DNA from 4 places in the Streptomyces corchorusii genome. Region 1 is predicted to be linked to each of the others. Evidence: riboswitches for the same ligand, from Rfam matches in the RefSeq annotation. Region 1 holds a riboswitch; each other region holds the start of a gene.
What was found. A riboswitch is a leader RNA that binds a small molecule or an ion and turns the genes downstream of it on or off. The one in region 1 is predicted to bind S-adenosylmethionine.
Positions count from the first base shown of each region.

Region 1 (4,203 bases):
CCAGCGGGTCCTCGCGCAGACAGGCCGTCACCAGCGGGCGGATGTCGTCCGGCACGCCGGACAGGTCGAAGTCGCGGGTGAGGATGCGCAGCAGGACCACCGAGTCCTGGCCCTCCCCGAACGGCTCCCGGCCGGCCGCCGCGTACGCGAGGACCGCGCCGAGGGAGAAGACGTCGCTGGGCGGGCCGACCTGGCCGCCGTTGCGGATCTGCTCCGGCGAGACGTAGCCGACCGAGCCGACGACCGCGCCGGTGCGGGTCAGCGCGGTGGCCTCCAGCGCCCGGACGATCCCGAAGTCGATGACCCGCGGCCCGTCCGGGCCCAGCAGGATGTTCGACGGCTTCAGGTCCCGGTGGACCAGCCCCTTGGCGTGGATGGCCGCCAGCGCCTCGCCGAGCGCGGCGGCGAGGATCCGGACCGCGGGGCGCGGCAGCGCGCCGTGGTCCAAGATGGCGTCCCGCAGGTTGGGTCCGGAGACGAACTCCGTTGCCATCCAGGGCCGTTCGGCATCGGTGTCGGCGTCCACGACCCGTGCGGTGTAGGTGTCCGCGCCGCCGACGGTCTGGGCGGCGCGGACCTCGTGGCGGAAGCGGGCGCGGAAGGTGCGGTCCTCGGCGTGCTCGGCCCGTACCACCTTCACCGCGAGCCGCAGCCCGGTGCGGGACTCGGCGAGGTAGACCTCGCCCATGCCGCCCGCGCCCAGTCTGTGCGTGGTGGCGTACGGGCCGATGTGGCGCGGATCTGTGGCGCGCAGCGGCTGCACTCCGGGGTCCCCCTGTCCGACGTGGTGTCAAGGGGAGGTTATAGCGCCGTTCAGACCGCCGGCACGCAGCGGCCGTCCTCCGTGCGGTACTGCCACTTCGCGCCCTCCGCCACCAGTTCCCTGACGGCGTTGACGAAGCGCTCCACGTGCTCGTCCGGCGTGCCCGCGCCGAAGCTGACGCGGATGGCGTTGAGGGACTTCTCGCCCGGGGCCGCCTCGGGGGCGCCGCACTCGCCCTGGGTCTGCGGGTCGCTGCCGAGCAGGGTGCGGACCAGGGGGTGGGCGCAGAAGAGGCCGTCGCGGACGCCGATGCCGTACTCGGCGGAGAGCGCGGCGGCGAAGTGCGAGCTGTTCCAGCCCTCGACGACGAAGGAGAGGACGCCGACGCGCGGGGCGTCGTCGCCGAAGAGGGACAGCACGCGCACCTCGGGCACCTCGGCCAGGCCCTCGCGGACCTTGGCGATCAGGTGCTGTTCGCGGGCGACGAGGGTGTCCCAGCCGGCCTCGGTGAGGGCCTTGCAGGCGGAGGCGATGGCGTAGGCGCCGATGACGTTCGGGGAGCCCGCCTCGTGCCGGGCCGCGGTCTCGTGCCACTCGACGGCCACGCCGCCGTCCTGGCGCCGGGTGACCCTGCGGCTGGCGCCGCCGCCCGCGAGGTACGGCTCGGCCGCCTGGAGCCAGTCGGCGCGGCCGGCCAGGACACCGGAGCCGAAGGGGGCGTACAGCTTGTGGCCGGAGAAGGCGATCCAGTCGACGTCCAGGTCACGCAGGTCCACCGGGTGGTGCGGGGCCAGCTGGGCGGCGTCCAGGACGATGCGGGCGCCGTGGGCGTGGGCGGCGGCGGCCAGTTCGCGCACCGGCCACAGCTCGCCGGTGACGTTGGAGGCGCCGGTGACGCAGACCAGGGCCGGGCCGTACGGGTCGCGGCCGGCGAGGGCCCGCTCCAGGGTCTCCACGGCCTGCCGCGGGGTGCGCGGGGCGTCGAGGTAGGTGACCCGCGCGTCCTGCCAGGGCAGCAGGGAGGCGTGGTGCTCGGTCTCGAAGACGAAGACCTCGCAGTCGGCCGGGATCGCCCGGGCCAGCAGGTTGAGGGAGTCGGTGGTCGAACGGGTGAAGATCACCTGGTCGGCCGGGCGGCAGCCGAGGAACTCGGCGACCGTCTTGCGGGCGTTCTCGAACAGGTCGGTGGAGAGCTGGGAGAGGTAGCCGGCGCCGCGGTGGACACTGCCGTAGTACGGGGCGTACGCGGCGACGTCGTCCCAGACGCGCTGGAGGGCGGGGGCGCTGGCGGCGTAGTCCAGGGCGGCGTAGCTGACTTCGCCGCCGGTGACCAGCGGGACGGTGACATCTCGCCCCAGAACGGGCAGAGGGGTGCAAACGGACTGGTCGGCGGCAGCGGTGGAGACAGACATGGCGGAACTCCCGTGAAGGCATGCGAAGAAGAGAGAAAAAGGGGTGTGCGGAGGCGGGGCTCTGCGGCCCTAACGCATTCGCTTGCTCACGGAAGACTCCCTCGAACGACCAGGACCCCTGGTGTGTGAGGGGTCCGCGCTTGCCGTAGGCCTTGCTGCCGTACGACCTGGTCTTCACCCGGGGCACCCCGCCACGGACGGAGGGTTGCCGGACAGTCGGCCGGGGCCTCATGACTGTCACTCATGACCTGGTACAGGAACGTACTGAAGTGATCGTCGTCCCGCAACCCGTGTCCGGATCGCGGGACGACTCCCAGGGGCGTCAGGCGTTGCTGACGGCCACCCAGCGCTCCAGGGTGCGCTTGGCCGCGCCCGAGTCGATCGACTCCGCGGCCCGCGCCATGCCCGCGCGGATCTGCTCGGTGAGCGGCGCGTCCGTCGGCTCCAGGGCCACCAGCGCCGCCGCCGAGTTCAGCAGCACGGCGTCCCGTACGGCCCCCCGCTCGCCGTCCAGCAGCCGGCGGGCGACCTCGGCGTTGTAGGAGGCGTCGGCGCCGCGCAGGGCGTCCACGGGGACGAGGTCGATGCCGGCCTCGCGCGGGTCGAAGACCTCCTCCGTGACCTTGCCGTCCCGGACCACCCACACCCGGGAGGCGGCGGTGACGGTCAGCTCGTCCAGGCCGTCCTCGCCCCGGAAGACCAGTGCGGAGTTGCCGCGCTCGGCGAGGACACCGGCGACGATCGGCGCCATGCGGGGATCCGCGACACCGACGGCCTGCGACCGCACCTGCGCGGGGTTGGTCAGCGGGCCCAGCACGTTGAAGGTGGTCCGGATGCCCAACTGGCCGCGGGCCGCGGCGACATGGCGCAGGGACGGGTGGAACCGCACCGCGAAGCAGATGGTGATGCCGGCCTCCTCGGCCACCTCGGCCACCCGCTGCGGACTCAGGTTGAGGTTGACGCCCAGCTTCTCCAGGACGTCGGAGGAGCCGGAGGCGGAGGACGCGGCGCGGTTGCCGTGCTTGACGACCTTCGCCCCCGTGCCCGCGACGACGATCGAGGACATGGTGGAGATGTTCACCGTCTTCGCGCCGTCGCCGCCGGTGCCGACGATGTCCACGGCCGGACCGGGCACCTCGATGACGTTCGCGTGTGCGTACATCGTCCGGACCAGTCCGGTGATCTCCTGGACCGTCTCGCCCTTGGCCCGCAGCGCCACCATGAACCCGGCGATCTGCGCGTCGGTCGCCTCCCCGCGCATGATCAGGTCCATCGCCCAGGCGGTGTCGTCGGCGGACAGGTCCCGGCCGTCCAGCAGACCGTTCAGCAGGGCGGGCCAGGAGCGGCCCGCCGCGGTGTCGCCTCCAGCGGGGGTCACAGCGCTCATCAGCCGCTCCTTGAACAGGTTCCTGCTACGTCGTACACCACCCTATCCAGCCGGGCGGCACGGCGAAGGGCCCCGTCCGGGTTGCGGACGGGGCCCTTCAGCGTGGCGTGGCGACGCGGGGATCAGTGGTGGCCGTGGCCGCTCGTGATCTCCTTGTACTCCTCGACGGTCGGCTTCGGGATCTGGTTGTCCTCGCCGAAGTAGGCGTTGGACAGCTTCGCCCGCAGCTTCTCCGAGGCCGGGACCTTGCGCTCGACCCCGTTCTCGTCGACCGTCGGACCGATCTCGGCCGGCCGGTACTGCTCGTGCGAGGTGAGCGTGTGCAGCTGCTCCTGGCTGAGCGGCTCGTGCACCTCGATGAACTCACCGTGCGGCAGCCGCTTGATGATGCCGGTCTCGCGGCCGTGCAGCACCTTGTCGCGGTCGCGGCGCTGGAGACCCAGGCAGATCCGCTTGGTGGCGATGAAGGCGAGGACCGGAGCCACGAAGTAGGCGATCCGGACGAACCAGGTGACCGCGTTGATCGACAGGTGGAAGTGCGTGGCGAAGATGTCGTTGCCGCCACCGATCAGCATCACGAAGTACACGGTCAGCCAGGCGACACCGAACGCCGTACGCGTCGGGGCGTTGCGCGGGCGGTC
Region 1 is NZ_KQ948357.1:160,440-164,642, reverse strand. Features, by position in the region: gene AQJ11_RS19245 (serine/threonine-protein kinase) at 1-763, opposite strand, end outside; gene AQJ11_RS19240 (aminotransferase class V-fold PLP-dependent enzyme) at 814-2,175, opposite strand; SAM riboswitch class IV at 2,307-2,424, opposite strand; gene trpD (anthranilate phosphoribosyltransferase) at 2,498-3,562, opposite strand; gene qcrB (cytochrome bc1 complex cytochrome b subunit) at 3,685-4,203, opposite strand, start outside.

Region 2 (4,203 bases), on a different contig from region 1:
ATTCAGGGCAAGTCGGGCCCCATAAAAGCCACAAAAGCCGCAGACAACCCGCACACTTTGGCTACTTCTTGTCGGGCGGGCGGCATGAAATCCAGGGCCCGCGACCCGGAGACCGGGGCCGTGTTCCCCAACTCTACCGCGCTCAATCACACAGAATTGCCCCCTCCGCTTCTCTCACGGAGGGGGCAATCGGGCGAACAGCCGGTAACCGCGGTTACCGAAGGTAATGAGCGGGCCGATCCGCGGCTCAGCCGCCGGCGACCGCCGGGATGATCGAGACGCCGGCGCCCTCCGGGGTCACCGTGTCCAGACCCTGCTCAAAACGGACGTCGTCGTCGTTGACGTACACGTTCACGAACCGGCGCAGCTTGCCCTGGTCGTCCAGCACGCGCGCGGCGATGCCCGTGTGGTTCTTCTCCAGGTCGGCGATGACCTCGCCGAGCGTCGTCCCCTCGGCGGCGACCTCGGCCCGCCCGCCGGTGTAGGTGCGCAGGATGGTGGGGATGCGAACGGTCACGCTCATGCGAGGCCAGCCTCTCGGAAGGAGTCCAGGGTCGGGCGGATGGTGGCGGTGAGGCCGGTGCCGGCCACCGCGTCCAGGGTCTTCAGGCCGTCGCCGGTGTTGAGGACGACCGTGGTCTTCGCCGGGTCCAGCACGCCCGCCTCCAGCAGCTTGCGGGTGACGCCGACGGTCACGCCGCCGGCGGTCTCCGCGAAGATGCCCTCGGTCCGCGCGAGCAGCTTGATCGCGTCCACGACCTCCTCGTCCGTCACGTCCTCCACGGCACCGCCGGTGCGGCGCGCGATGTCCAGGACGTACGGCCCGTCGGCCGGGTTGCCGATGGCCAGGGACTTGGCGATGGTGTTCGGCTTCTGGGGCCGTACGACGTCGTGGCCGGCCTTGAAGGCGGTGGAGACCGGGGAGCAGCCCTCGGCCTGGGCGCCGAAGATCTTGTACGGCCTGTCCTCGACCAGACCGAGCTTGATCAGCTCCTGGAGCCCCTTGTCGATCTTCGTGAGCTGGGAACCGGAGGCGATCGGGACCACGATCTGGTCCGGCAGCCGCCAGCCGAGCTGCTCGCAGATCTCGTACGCCAGGGTCTTGGAGCCCTCCGCGTAGTACGGCCGCAGGTTGACGTTGACGAAGCCCCAGCCCTCGCCGGCCGGGTCGCCGATCAGCTCGGAGCAGAAGCGGTTCACGTCGTCGTAGTTGCCCTCGATGCCGACGAGTTCACCGCCGTAGACCGCGGCCATCACGATCTTGCCCTGCTCCAGGTCGTGCGGGATGAACACGCAGGAGCGGAAGCCGGCGCGGGCGGCGGCGGCGCCGACGGCGCCGGCCAGGTTGCCGGTCGAGGAGCACGACAGGGTGGTGAAGCCGAAGGCGCGGGCGGCCTCCAGGGCCTGGGCCACGACCCGGTCCTTGAAGGAGTGGGTCGGGTTGCCGGAGTCGTCCTTCACGTACAGACCGCCGGTCACGCCCAGCTCGCGGGCCAGGTTGTCGGCCTGGACGAGCTTGGTCCAGCCCGGGTTGATGTTCGGCTTGCCGGCGACGTCCGCCGGTACCGGCAGCAGGGGCGCGTAGCGCCAGATGTTCGCGGGGCCCGCCTCGATGCGGCGGCGCAGTTCCTCGGTGTCGTAGCCGGAGAAGTCGTAGGCGATCTCCAGCGGGCCGAAGCACTCCTCGCAGGCGAAGACCGGGCCGAGCGGCACCCGGTGACCGCACTCGCGACAGCTCAGGGCCGCGGCGGGGCCGAGGTCGACGGTGGATTCGCTGGTGGTGGCAACTGTCTGCACAGCCATGGAGGCGAGGCCCTTTCTCCTCATCTTCCTCACGACGCATCTCGCCGTGAGACGGAATTGGCACCTTCCCTGGCCGTGAGCCTCGCGCGAACGAGTCCGGTCAGGGGGGTTGCCGGGGCTTCACCGGGCCGTGTCCCTCTGCCCCTCTGGATGAGCGGTATGCGGTTGTAGAACGCACCCGACCCCCGACATGCGATGGTCATCGGCGTTGTTCAAGACTGTAACCGACGGCCGGGACAGTTGAGATAGTCGTCCGAACCGCGAGACACGAGGAGCCACAGACTGTGCTGGAAGAAGTCGAGCGCTGGCTGACCGCCCGGTCCTGGTCCGTGGCCGATCGCCCGCTGCACCAGATCCTCGCCGCCAAGCAGCGCACGGGCCAGAGCATCAGCGTCGTGCTGCCCGCGCTCAACGAGGAGGAGACCGTCGGCGACATCGTCGGGGTCATCCGCCACGACCTCGTGGAGCAGGTGCCGCTCGTCGACGAGATCGTGGTCGTCGACTCGGGCTCCACCGACCGCACCTCCGAGGTCGCCGCGCGCGCGGGCGCCCGGGTCGTCCACCGGGACGCCATCCTGCCGCGCGTCCCGGCCGTCCCCGGCAAGGGCGAGGTGCTGTGGCGGTCGCTGCTGGTGACCGGCGGGGACATCGTCTGCTTCATCGACGCGGACCTCAGGGAGTTCTCCTCCGACTTCGTCTCCGGGATCGTCGGCCCGCTGCTCACCGACCCGGACGTCGACCTGGTCAAGGCGATGTACGACCGTCCGCTCGGCGGCAGTGCCGGGCAGGGCGGCCGGGTCACCGAACTCATGGCCCGTCCGCTGCTGAACATGCACTGGCCGCAGCTGGCCGGGTTCGTGCAGCCGCTGGGCGGCGAGTACGCGGCCCGCCGCACGCTGCTGGAACAGCTGCCGTTCCCCGTGGGCTACGGCGTGGAGCTGGGCATGCTGGTGGACGCGCTGCACCTGGTGGGCCTGGACGCGCTGGCCCAGGTCGACGTGGGCGTGCGCAGGCACCGGCACCAGGACGGGCAGGCGCTCGGCCGGATGGCCGCCGCGATCTACCGCACCGCCCAGCTCCGGCTCGCCCGCGGCCATCTGGTCCGGCCCGCGCTGACCCAGTTCGAGCGGGGGGAGGCCGGGTTCGAGCCGCGCACCTACTCGGTGGACACCGAGGAACGGCCGCCCATGGTGGAGATCGCGGAGTACGCCGAACGGAAGGTGGCCTGAACGGGCCGTATACGGTCGGCCCGCCGGGCGGGCCGTACGTTTGAGCGGTCGGGGGCCGGGCTAGGTTGAGGCGTATGGCTTCCACGCTCGATGCTGCTCAGAAGGCTCAGGTGCTGGTCGCGTCGAACCGCGGCCCGGTCTCCTATCAGGTGGGCGAGGACGGCTCGCTGCACGCCCGGCGGGGCGGCGGCGGGGTGGTCTCGGGACTGTCCTCCATCGGGTCCGGTCCGGGCTCGGTGTGGGTGTGCGCCGCGCTCGGCGACGGTGACCGGGCGGCCGTCCGGCGCGCGGACGGCGGGCTGCTGCCGGCCGAGGACACCGGCGGGCAGCGGGTGCGGATGCTCGACATCGACGCGACCGTGCACGCCGAGGCGTACAACGACATCGCCAACTCGGTGCTCTGGTTCGTCCACCACATGCTGTACCAGACCCCGCTGGAACCGGTCTTCGACGCCGGTTTCCGGCGGCAGTGGGCGTCGTACGAGTCCTACAACCGGGCGTTCGCCGAGGCGCTGGCCGAGGAGGCGGCCGAGGGCGCGGCCGTGCTGATCCAGGACTACCACCTGGCCCTCGCCCCCCGCATGCTCCGCCAGCTCCGGCCCGACCTGCGCATCGGCCACTTCTCGCACACCCCGTGGGCGCCGCCGGACTACTTCCGGCTCCTCCCCGACGACATCGCGGCCGAGCTGCTCAGCGGCATCCTGGGCGCGGACCGGGCGGCGTTCCTCACCCAGCGGTGGGCGGACGCGTTCACGGACTGCTGCCACGCGGTGCTCGGGCCCGGTATCCCCTCCGGCACCCGGATCGGGGTGCACGGGCTGGGCGCGGACGCGGACTTCCTGCGCAAGCGGGCGCACGAGCCGGACGTGGACGAGCGGATGGCGGCGCTGCGGACGGAGATCGGAGAAGGCCGCAAGACGATCGTCCGGGTGGACCGGACCGAGCTGTCCAAGAACATCGTGCGCGGGCTGCTGGCGTACGAGCAGCTGCTGGAGGACCACCCCGAGTGGCGGGAGAAGGTCGTCCACGTGGCCTTCGCCTACCCCTCCCGGCAGGACCTCGCCGTGTACCGCGAGTACACCGCGCAGGTCCGGCAGGTCGCGGACGAGATCAACGAGCGGTACGGCACGGCCGGCTGGACCCCGGTCGTGCTGCACGTGAAGGACGACTT
Region 2 is NZ_KQ948360.1:124,233-128,435, reverse strand. Features, by position in the region: gene AQJ11_RS26095 (MoaD/ThiS family protein) at 248-523, opposite strand; gene thrC (threonine synthase) at 520-1,803, opposite strand; SAM riboswitch class I at 1,821-1,960, opposite strand; gene AQJ11_RS26085 (glucosyl-3-phosphoglycerate synthase) at 2,088-3,032, shown strand; gene AQJ11_RS26080 (alpha,alpha-trehalose-phosphate synthase (UDP-forming)) at 3,107-4,203, shown strand, end outside.
Region 2: another riboswitch for S-adenosylmethionine. It lies ahead of thrC (threonine synthase); the one in region 1 lies ahead of AQJ11_RS19240 (aminotransferase class V-fold PLP-dependent enzyme).

Region 3 (4,203 bases), on a different contig from region 1:
ATCAACGCCTGCTCGGCGGCCCGTACGGCCTGTTCCAGCCGTTCCTCGGGGCGGGGGGCCTGGGACTGGCCGGCTTCCGGGGTTGTCACCCGCCCAGCGTAGCCGTTGCCCCGGCTCGGCCCGGGCGCGGTTCCCACGCTCCCGGCGCACCACCCCTCGGACCCCGGCACGCCACCGCTCGGACTCCGGCGAACTCCCGGCAAACCGTCCCGCTGCACCCTCCCCGGACCCCCCTCAGACCCCCAGCTCCGCCTCGATCCGCCCCGCCCTGATCCCCGCGACCAGCTCGGCGTGGTCCGCCTCCGTGCGGTCGGCGTAGGCGACGGCGAACGCGGCCATCGCCTCGTCCAGCTCCTCGTTCTTGCCGCAGTAGCCGGCGATCAGCCGGGGGTCGGCGCTGTGGGAGTGGGCGCGGGCCAGCAGGGCGCCGGTCATGCGGCCGTAGTCGTCGATCTGGTCGGCGGCGAGGGCGGCCGGGTCGACGCTGCCCTTGCGGTTGCGGAACTGCCGCACCTGGTACGGGCGCCCCTCGACGGTGGTCCAGCCCAGCAAGGTGTCGCTGACGACCTGCATCCGCTTCTGCCCGAGGACCACGCGGCGCCCCTCGTGCGGCACCGCGGGCGCCTCGAAACCGGCCGTGACCAGGTGCGGGACGAGCGCGGAGGGACGGGCCTCCTTCACCTGGAGGACCAGGGGCTCGCCCCGGTGGTCGAGGAGCAGGACGACGTAGGACCGGGTGCCGACGCTGCCGGTGCCGACCACCCGGAAGGCGACGTCGTGCACGGCGTGCCGGGCGAGCAGCGGGTGGCGGTCCTCGCCGAGGGTGCCGACGTACGACTCCAGGGACGCGGCGACCGCGGCGGCCTCCGCGTCCGGTACGCGGCGCAGCACCGGCGGCGCGGGCACGAACCGGCGTCCGCCGTCCGGCACCGGCTCGGTCGACTTCGCGGCGAACCGGCCGCTGGTGTTGGCCCGGGCCTTCTCCGAGACCCGCTGGAGCGTGCCGAGCAGGTCGTGGGCGTCGGTGTGGGAGACCAGTTCCTCGTCCGCGATGGCGTTCCAGGCGTCGAGCGCGGGCAGTTTGGCGAGCAGCCGCATGGTGCGGCGGTAGGCGCCGGCCGCGTCCCGGGCCGCGGCGCGGCAGGTGTCCTCGTCGGCGCCCGCCTCGCGGCCGGCGAGCACCAGCGAGGCCACGAGCCGCTTGAGGTCCCACTCCCAGGGGCCGTGCGCGGTCTCGTCGAAGTCGTTGAGGTCGATGACGAGGTCGCCGCGGGCGTCGCCGTACAGCCCGAAGTTGGCCGCGTGGGCGTCACCGCAGATCTGGGTGGCGATCCTGGTGGTGGGGGTGCGCGCGAGGTCGTACGCCATGAGTGCGGCGGAGCCGCGCAGGAAGGCGAAGGGGGTGGCCGCCATCCGGCCCACGCGCAGCGGGGTCAGTTCGGCGAGGCGGCCGGCGTTGGACTCGGCCACCGCGCTCACCGCGTCGGGGCGCGCGGCGTCCAGGTCCAGCGTGCGGTGGGCGGAGCGCGGCACACCCGCCCGGAGCGCCTTGCCCTCCTCCTTCGGCGAGCCCTGCGGCGGCCATGCGGCGAACCCGCGCACCCGGGGCAGGCGGCGCGCGCCCCGGTCCGCCGCGTCCGTCGCTCCCACATCGGTTCCGGTCACCGCGACCGCCTTCCCCGCACGACCCGCCCGCCTTCGAACTGGCGACGGTACGAACATCAACTCGGGGAGACCGTACAGCCGGTGGCCGAAAGCCGTCAGCACCCTGGGGGAAACTCCGCGCACCCGCTCAGCGCGCCCGCGGGCAAAGACCCTGAAAGTCCTTCCGCAGCCCGCCATCCGAGTGTCAGTGCCTCCCCGGCGCCGAAGCAGGCGAGCAGCCGCCATGCCGGCGCCGACCAGGCGAACACCGCGTCCTGCCCGAACTCCCGTCCCAGCGCGCGCGCTTCGTCGTCGCTCAGGCCGACGATCGCCACGCTCACCTCGGTGTGCCGGCCGTCCGGGTCACCGCCGACAGCGGGCCACCACGCGAGCCCCCGTCCGCGCAGCAGGCCGAGCAGTCGTTGATGCGCGCGGTGGTTGTGCTGCCGGGAGGCGTGGGTGCCCCGGGGATTGTGGGCCGTGACCACGTGGATGGTCTCCCCGTGCGGGACGGGGAACCGGCCCACCGCCACCCCGGGCGGTGCCGGGGTGACGCGGACCGGTCCTTCGGGCAACTCCACGTCCACGACGGCCTGCTGGTAGAGAGCCCACCGAGGGGTGTGCGTGATCGGGACGCCGGCGGCCATGAGGGTCTCCGTTCGAGAGGGACCCCCTTACCCGCCGGGCAGGGAGATCCGCGCTTACCCCCACGGGACCGTGGGGGCCCGGTCTTCCCTGGAGGGCACCTTGCGCGGTGAGCGAGGTTGCCAGCCGACGCTCGTCCAGGGGCGCGATCGGCTTCGTGACCGAGGCGGATCCTGCCACGGGGCCCAGCGCGAAGTCCAGCACGGGCCCCGTCGCCGCCGTCACGTGACGCCACGTCTGACGTCGCATGTGGCGTCACATCTGCCGTCACATGACGGCCTTGTACCCCTTCCACCCCGTGGCGATCTTCACGCGGCCCCCGAACGAGCCCTTGCCGTTGCCGTTGTAGCGCCACACGGTGCCCGCCGTGTCGCGGGCCACGAGGTCCGCGCGGCCGTCGCCGGTGAAGTCGCCCGCGCCGACGACGGCGTTGTAGGAGGCGCCCCAGTCGGCGAACACCTTGACGCGGGCCTTGAAGCCGCCCGTGCCCGTGGTGTTGGCCTCGTACCGCCACAGCTCGTCGGACTTGTCCTGGACGAGGAGGTCGCCGCGGCCGTCGCCGGTGAGGTCACCGGCGCCGACGATCTTCTTGTAGCCGGTCCAGTGGGAGGCGATCTTCGTGCGCGCGGCGAGCCTGCCGTTCGCCGTGCCCTTGAAGAGGTAGACGTCCCCGGTCGAGGACTGGCGGCCGATCAGGTCGGGCCGGCCGTCGCCGTTGACGTCGCCGGGTGAGGTCAGGACGTCGTACGCGTTCCAGCCGGAGGTGCCGAGCGAGGTGGAGTGCGTGGCGGGCGTCGGGGCCTTGCCGCAGGCCGGGCGGTACGCCCGCAGGGCGCCGCCGGTGCGGACCAGCACGTCGTTGCAGTGGTCGCCGTCCAGGTCGCCGAACGGCACGATCCGGGCGGTGGCCGGCCAGCCGGAGCCGGAGACGGTGCCGCCCAGCGTGCCCGTACCGGTGCCGCGCCGGACGGTGAGGGTGCCGGAGGAGCTGAGGGTGAGGACGTCACCGACCCCGTCGTTGCCGGCGTAGTCGCGCGGTGCCGCCGTTCCGGCGGTCACCTTGACGTCTCCGGAGAGGGTGAGCGCGGCGCCCTGGCCGTCGGCGGGCCGGGCGGTGAGGGTCCAGGTGTAGGCGCCGTTGGCGACCAGGCGGCCCGCGGTGTCCCTGCCGTCCCAGGCGGCCGTCAGCAGGCCCCGGGCCGTGCCGCCGGAGAGCGTACGGACGGTGGCGCCGGACGCCTTCCGGCGCACGGTCACCTTCCAGTCGGCGGCGGGCTTGGACAGCCACCAGGTGCCGGACCAGTTCGCGGAGCCCGCGGTGACCGTGGCGTCGACGGCCGTGAGCGGTGACGCCGGGACGCCGGCCGGTACGACGTGCACGCGCTGGTCGCGGTCGGCGTAGGCGACGCCGCCGCCGAAGCGGTCCACGGTCCAGCTGGTCCCGGCCCCGGTGTTCTCCTGGCCGAGGTCGGTCCAGTCGGCCAGCTCGCGGCTCGGCAGGTCGGTGTGACTGCCGCCGGCCGGCAGCCCGTTGTGCAGGTCGAGCAGCCTCAGCCCGCTGTGCGACTGGGTGCCGGGAACCCGCTCGACCAGGTATCCGTCCCCGAGCAGGACCCGGCTGTCCGGGGCGGTGGAGGTGCGCTTGGTCGTACGGTCGTACAGGCCCGCGCCGTGTACGTCGCCCCAGGCGTCCCGGCAGACCCAGTAGACGAAGCGGCCCACGGCCTGGAGGTCGGACGGGGTGCAGCCGTCGCGGGTGGTGAAGGACTCGACGGCGGTTCCCGCGGGGAGCCGGGTGGCCGTGACCTTCCCGCCGCTCGCGGCGCCGCTCCACAGCGTGCTCCCCCACACGGCCGCGGCGACCCGGTCGCGCTTGAGCAGGACCTTGCCCGCCCCGGCGGTGGCGAACTCACC
Region 3 is NZ_KQ948356.1:369,794-373,996, forward strand. Features, by position in the region: gene AQJ11_RS17205 (hypothetical protein) at 1-89, opposite strand, end outside; gene AQJ11_RS17210 (DUF2252 domain-containing protein) at 235-1,722, opposite strand; gene AQJ11_RS17215 (DUF3293 domain-containing protein) at 1,761-2,291, opposite strand; SAM riboswitch class IV at 2,337-2,452, opposite strand; gene AQJ11_RS17220 (FG-GAP-like repeat-containing protein) at 2,557-4,203, opposite strand, start outside.
Region 3: another riboswitch for S-adenosylmethionine. It lies ahead of AQJ11_RS17215 (DUF3293 domain-containing protein); the one in region 1 lies ahead of AQJ11_RS19240 (aminotransferase class V-fold PLP-dependent enzyme).

Region 4 (4,203 bases), on a different contig from region 1:
GCTTCGCCACGCCAGTACTATGTCACATGTTCCTCTCTCTGAGGAGTACCCGGCGCCGACATCGATCCCCAGGCGTGGACGCCCCCTTGACGTCGTACGGAGCCCGTTCGACACTCCAGGGAGGGAATCCTAGTGAACAGGTAGGGAATCATGACGCGCCGCGGAACGGGCACCGGCCGGACGGGCCGGACGCCGTTGCGCGTACCCCTGCTCACCTCCCGTCGCCACATCGACCTCCAGCGCGTTTGCAGCGCGATCAGCCGCCACCGCTGAGCCGGGCCGCCCCTTCGCCCCCACCGGCCGGTCACGCCCGCGCCGGCGCGCCCCTTCGCACACCCACCACCCGGGGAGACGCATGTCCATCACTCCGCTCGCCGCCGTCCCGTCCACCCGCGCCACCGCACCCGTCTTCCGGGGCCGGATCGGCCGGGACGCGCGCAGCGGCCACTACGCCGTGCCGCACCGCTACCGGCTCCATCTGTCGACCGCCTGCCCCGACGGGCTGCGCCTCGCCGTCGGCCACAGCCTGCTCGGCCTGGACGCCCGTTGTCCCGTCACCCTCCTGCCCGCCGTCCCGGACTGTCCCGGCGGCGGCCACGCCGTGCTCCGCCCGCTCTACGAGGCGAGCGCCCACCACTACACCGGCCCGGCGCTCGCACCCGTGCTCAGCGACGACTGGTCCGGACGCATCGTCAGCACCCACACCCCCGACATCCTGCGCGACCTGGACCGCTTCAGGCCGGGCGGCGACGCCCGCCTGTACCCCTCCGGCCTGGAGTCCGTGATCGAGGCCGTCGAGCGGATGTGCGCCGAGGGCATCGAGGAGGCCGCGCAGAGCGCCGGACGCGCCGGTGCCGACCCCGCCGAACGAGCCGCCGCCCTCGACGTGCTGCTGGACACCCTGGGCCGGCTGGAGCGGCGGCTGAGCGGCGAGGAGTACCTGGCCGACGACCGGCTCACCGCCGCCGACATCGAGCTGTGGGTCACCCTCGTGCAGCTCGACACCGTCCACCGCTGCCACCTCGACGCCTCCGCCGTGCACCGCATCGCCGGCCACCACGCCCTGTGGGCCTACGCCCGCCGCCTGGCCGCCCACCCCGCCTTCGGCCGCCACCTCGACCTCGACGGCATCGCCCGCCGCCACCACGGCCGCTGCCAGGGCCTGGAGGCCGCCGGAGCCGCTGTCCAGATCCTGGACTGGGCAGGCCATGCCGCGGACGCCCCGGACGCTTCGCGCAGGTGAGAGCGGGCCTGTGATGTCCACTGGGCGGACGGCCGTTGACATTCGAACGGGCAACTGCCTTACTTACGGCTCAGAACGGTCATGAGCGTCAGCGCCAAGCCCTGGCTCGCTGACCGGCAACCCTCGCATCGCGGTGGGGTGCCCCAGGTGACGACCGGACCGGATGACGTTTTCGGTAAGCGCGAGGCCCCCCGGGGCCGCAACAGTGACAGGTGACGCCATGTACGCAGCTCCCAGGACGGCCGCGAGCCGCCCCCAGGGCTGCGTACCGTCGTACGCCGGTCTCCTCGTCGCCGACCGCGCCGTCGATCTGCTCCGCGTGAACAGCGCACTGTGTACCGCACCGGGCTCTGCCCGCTGTCAGGGCTGACGTCTCCTCCCAGCCCCCGCGTTCCCGCCGCACACCGTCCGTCCGGTGTGCCGTTGTCCGCCCAGCCCCCGGTTCCGCGCCTGTCCGTGCGCCGCCTCGTGCCCCAGTGCCGTCGTGGCCCACCTCCGCTCCCGCGCGGCCCCGGGGTGACCGACTCCGCCGGAGCCCGCCATGAGTGAACTCCCAGGCGCCGCCGTCTCCCTAGCCGAGGCGCCGGCCCCCGCCGACACACCGTCAGAATCCCCGTCCGCCCAGCGGGTCCAGCCGCTGCGCCGGCCCGGCCGGTGGATCGTCACCGCCGTCGTCCTCGTGCTCGTCGCGCAGATCCTGCACGGACTGGTCACGAACCCCTTCTACCAGTGGGACCGCTTCCGTTACTGGTTCCTGCGCCCCACCGTCCTCGACGGCCTCCTCGTCACCCTCGAAGTCGCCGCGCTCAGCGCCGTCCTGGGGCTCCTCGGCGGCATCCTGCTGGCACTCGCCCGGCTCTCCGGGAGCCCGGTGCTGCGCGCGGTCAGCTGGACCTACACCTGGCTGTTCCGCTCCGTACCGCTCATCGTCGTACTGATCTTCCTGTACAACTTCAGTGCCCTGTACAAGACGTTGAGCCTCGGCGTGCCGTTCGGACCCGCCTTCGTCACCTTCGACGAGTCCCGGCTGGCCACGGACATGACGATCGCCGTCATCGGCCTCAGCCTCAACGAGGCGGCGTACGCGGCCGAGGTGGTCCGCGGCGGCATCCTCTCCGTCGACCAGGGACAGCACGAGGCCGCCGCCGCGCTCGGCCTGCCCCAGGGCTACCGGTTCCGCAGGATCGTCTTCCCGCAGGCCCTCAGGTCCATCACCCCGAACTACGTCAACCAGCTCATCGGCCTCGTCAAGAGCACGTCCCTGGTCTTCTACGTGTCGCTGCTCGACCTGTTCGGCGCGGTGCAGTCGATGGGCAGCACCTACCCCGGTGACGTCGTGCCGCTGCTGATGGTCGCCACCGTCTGGTACCTGATCCTCACCAGCGCCGTGTCCGTCGTCCAGTTCTACGTCGAGCGGTACTACGCCCGGGGCGCCACCCGCACCCTGCCGCCGACCCCCTTGCAGAAGGCCCGGGCCGGCCTCGCCGACCTGCGGGCCCGGCTGAGCCGGGAGGCCGCCGTATGACCGCGCAGACCCTGCCGAAGGCCGCCCCCGCCGCGCTCGAAGTGCACGGCGTCCACAAGTGGTACGGCTCCCACCGCGTCCTCGACGGCATCGACCTGACCGTCCGCCCCGGCGAGGTCACGGTGATCCTCGGACCGTCCGGCTCCGGCAAGTCCACGCTGCTCAGGGTCGTCAACCACCTGGAGAAGCCCGAGATCGGCCACGTCAGCGTGGGCGGCGAGCTGATCGGGGTGAAGCGGCACGGGGACCGGCTCAGGGAACTCAGCGAGCGCGCCATCCTCGCCCAGCGCAGCCGGATCGGCTTCGTCTTCCAGAACTTCAACCTCTTCCCGCACCTGACCGTCCTGGAGAACGTCGCCGCGGCACCCGCCGCCACCGGCAGGCTGACCAGGGCGGCGGCCCGGGAACTCGCCCGGGAACTCCTCGACCGCGTCGGACTCGGCGACAAGACCGGCGCCTACCCGCGGCAGCTGTCCGGCGGCCAGCAGCAGCGCGTCGCCATCGCCCGCGCCCTCGCCCTGCGGCCCGGGATCATCCTCTTCGACGAGCCGACCTCGGCACTCGATCCCGAACTCGTCGGCGAGGTGCTGGCCGTCATCAAGGACCTGGCCACCAGCGGCACCACCCTCGTCATCGTCACCCACGAGATCGGCTTCGCCCGCGAGGTCGCCGACCGGGTCGTCTTCATCGACGGCGGCCGGATCGTCGAACAGGGCCCGCCCGGCGAGGTGCTGGACCGGCCCCGGCATACACGGACCCGGGAATTCCTCGGCAAGGTGCTCTGACCGCGCCGCCCGGCAAGGTGTCCGGGCTCGGCCGCTCGGGCCCTCCACGACCCCCACCCCCCACCGCACTCCCATCGCTCATCACCCTCATCAGCGAGACAAGGACAGCCACGCCATGCCCAGCCACCTCTCCCGACGCGCCGTGTTCCGCGGCATCACCGCGGCGACCGCCGTCGCCACCCTCGCCACCGGGCTCGCCGCCTGCGGAGGCGACAGCGAAGCCGTCACCAAGACCGACACCGCCGGCACGGTGACCGTGGGGCGGCTGTCCAACGGAGCCGCCAAGGAGACCGCGCTGAAGGTCTCCGAAGTGAAGTCCATCAGCGCCGAACTGCCCGCCTCCGTGCGCAGGAGCGGCAAGCTCGTCATCGGCGTCGGAGCCCTGCCCTCGGGCTCCGCGCCGCTGAACTTCGTGGGCAGCGACCAGAAGACCCTCACCGGCTCCGAGCCCGACCTCGGCCGCCTGGTGGCCGCGGTCCTCGGCCTGAAGCCCGAGATCAGGAACTCCACCTGGGAGAACCTCTTCGTCGGCGTCGACAGCGGCAAGGTCGACGTGGCGTTCTCCAACGTCACCGTCACCGAGGAACGCAAGCGGAAGTACGAGTTCGCCTCCTACCGCAAGGACAACCTGGCCTTCGAGGTGCTGAAGA
Region 4 is NZ_KQ948352.1:670,364-674,566, forward strand. Features, by position in the region: gene AQJ11_RS07145 (NAD(P)/FAD-dependent oxidoreductase) at 1-10, opposite strand, end outside; gene AQJ11_RS52360 (putative leader peptide) at 151-273, shown strand; gene AQJ11_RS07150 (glutathione S-transferase C-terminal domain-containing protein) at 356-1,243, shown strand; SAM riboswitch class IV at 1,321-1,431, shown strand; gene AQJ11_RS07155 (amino acid ABC transporter permease) at 1,785-2,768, shown strand; gene AQJ11_RS07160 (amino acid ABC transporter ATP-binding protein) at 2,765-3,553, shown strand; gene AQJ11_RS07165 (ABC transporter substrate-binding protein) at 3,669-4,203, shown strand, end outside.
Region 4: another riboswitch for S-adenosylmethionine. It lies ahead of AQJ11_RS07155 (amino acid ABC transporter permease); the one in region 1 lies ahead of AQJ11_RS19240 (aminotransferase class V-fold PLP-dependent enzyme).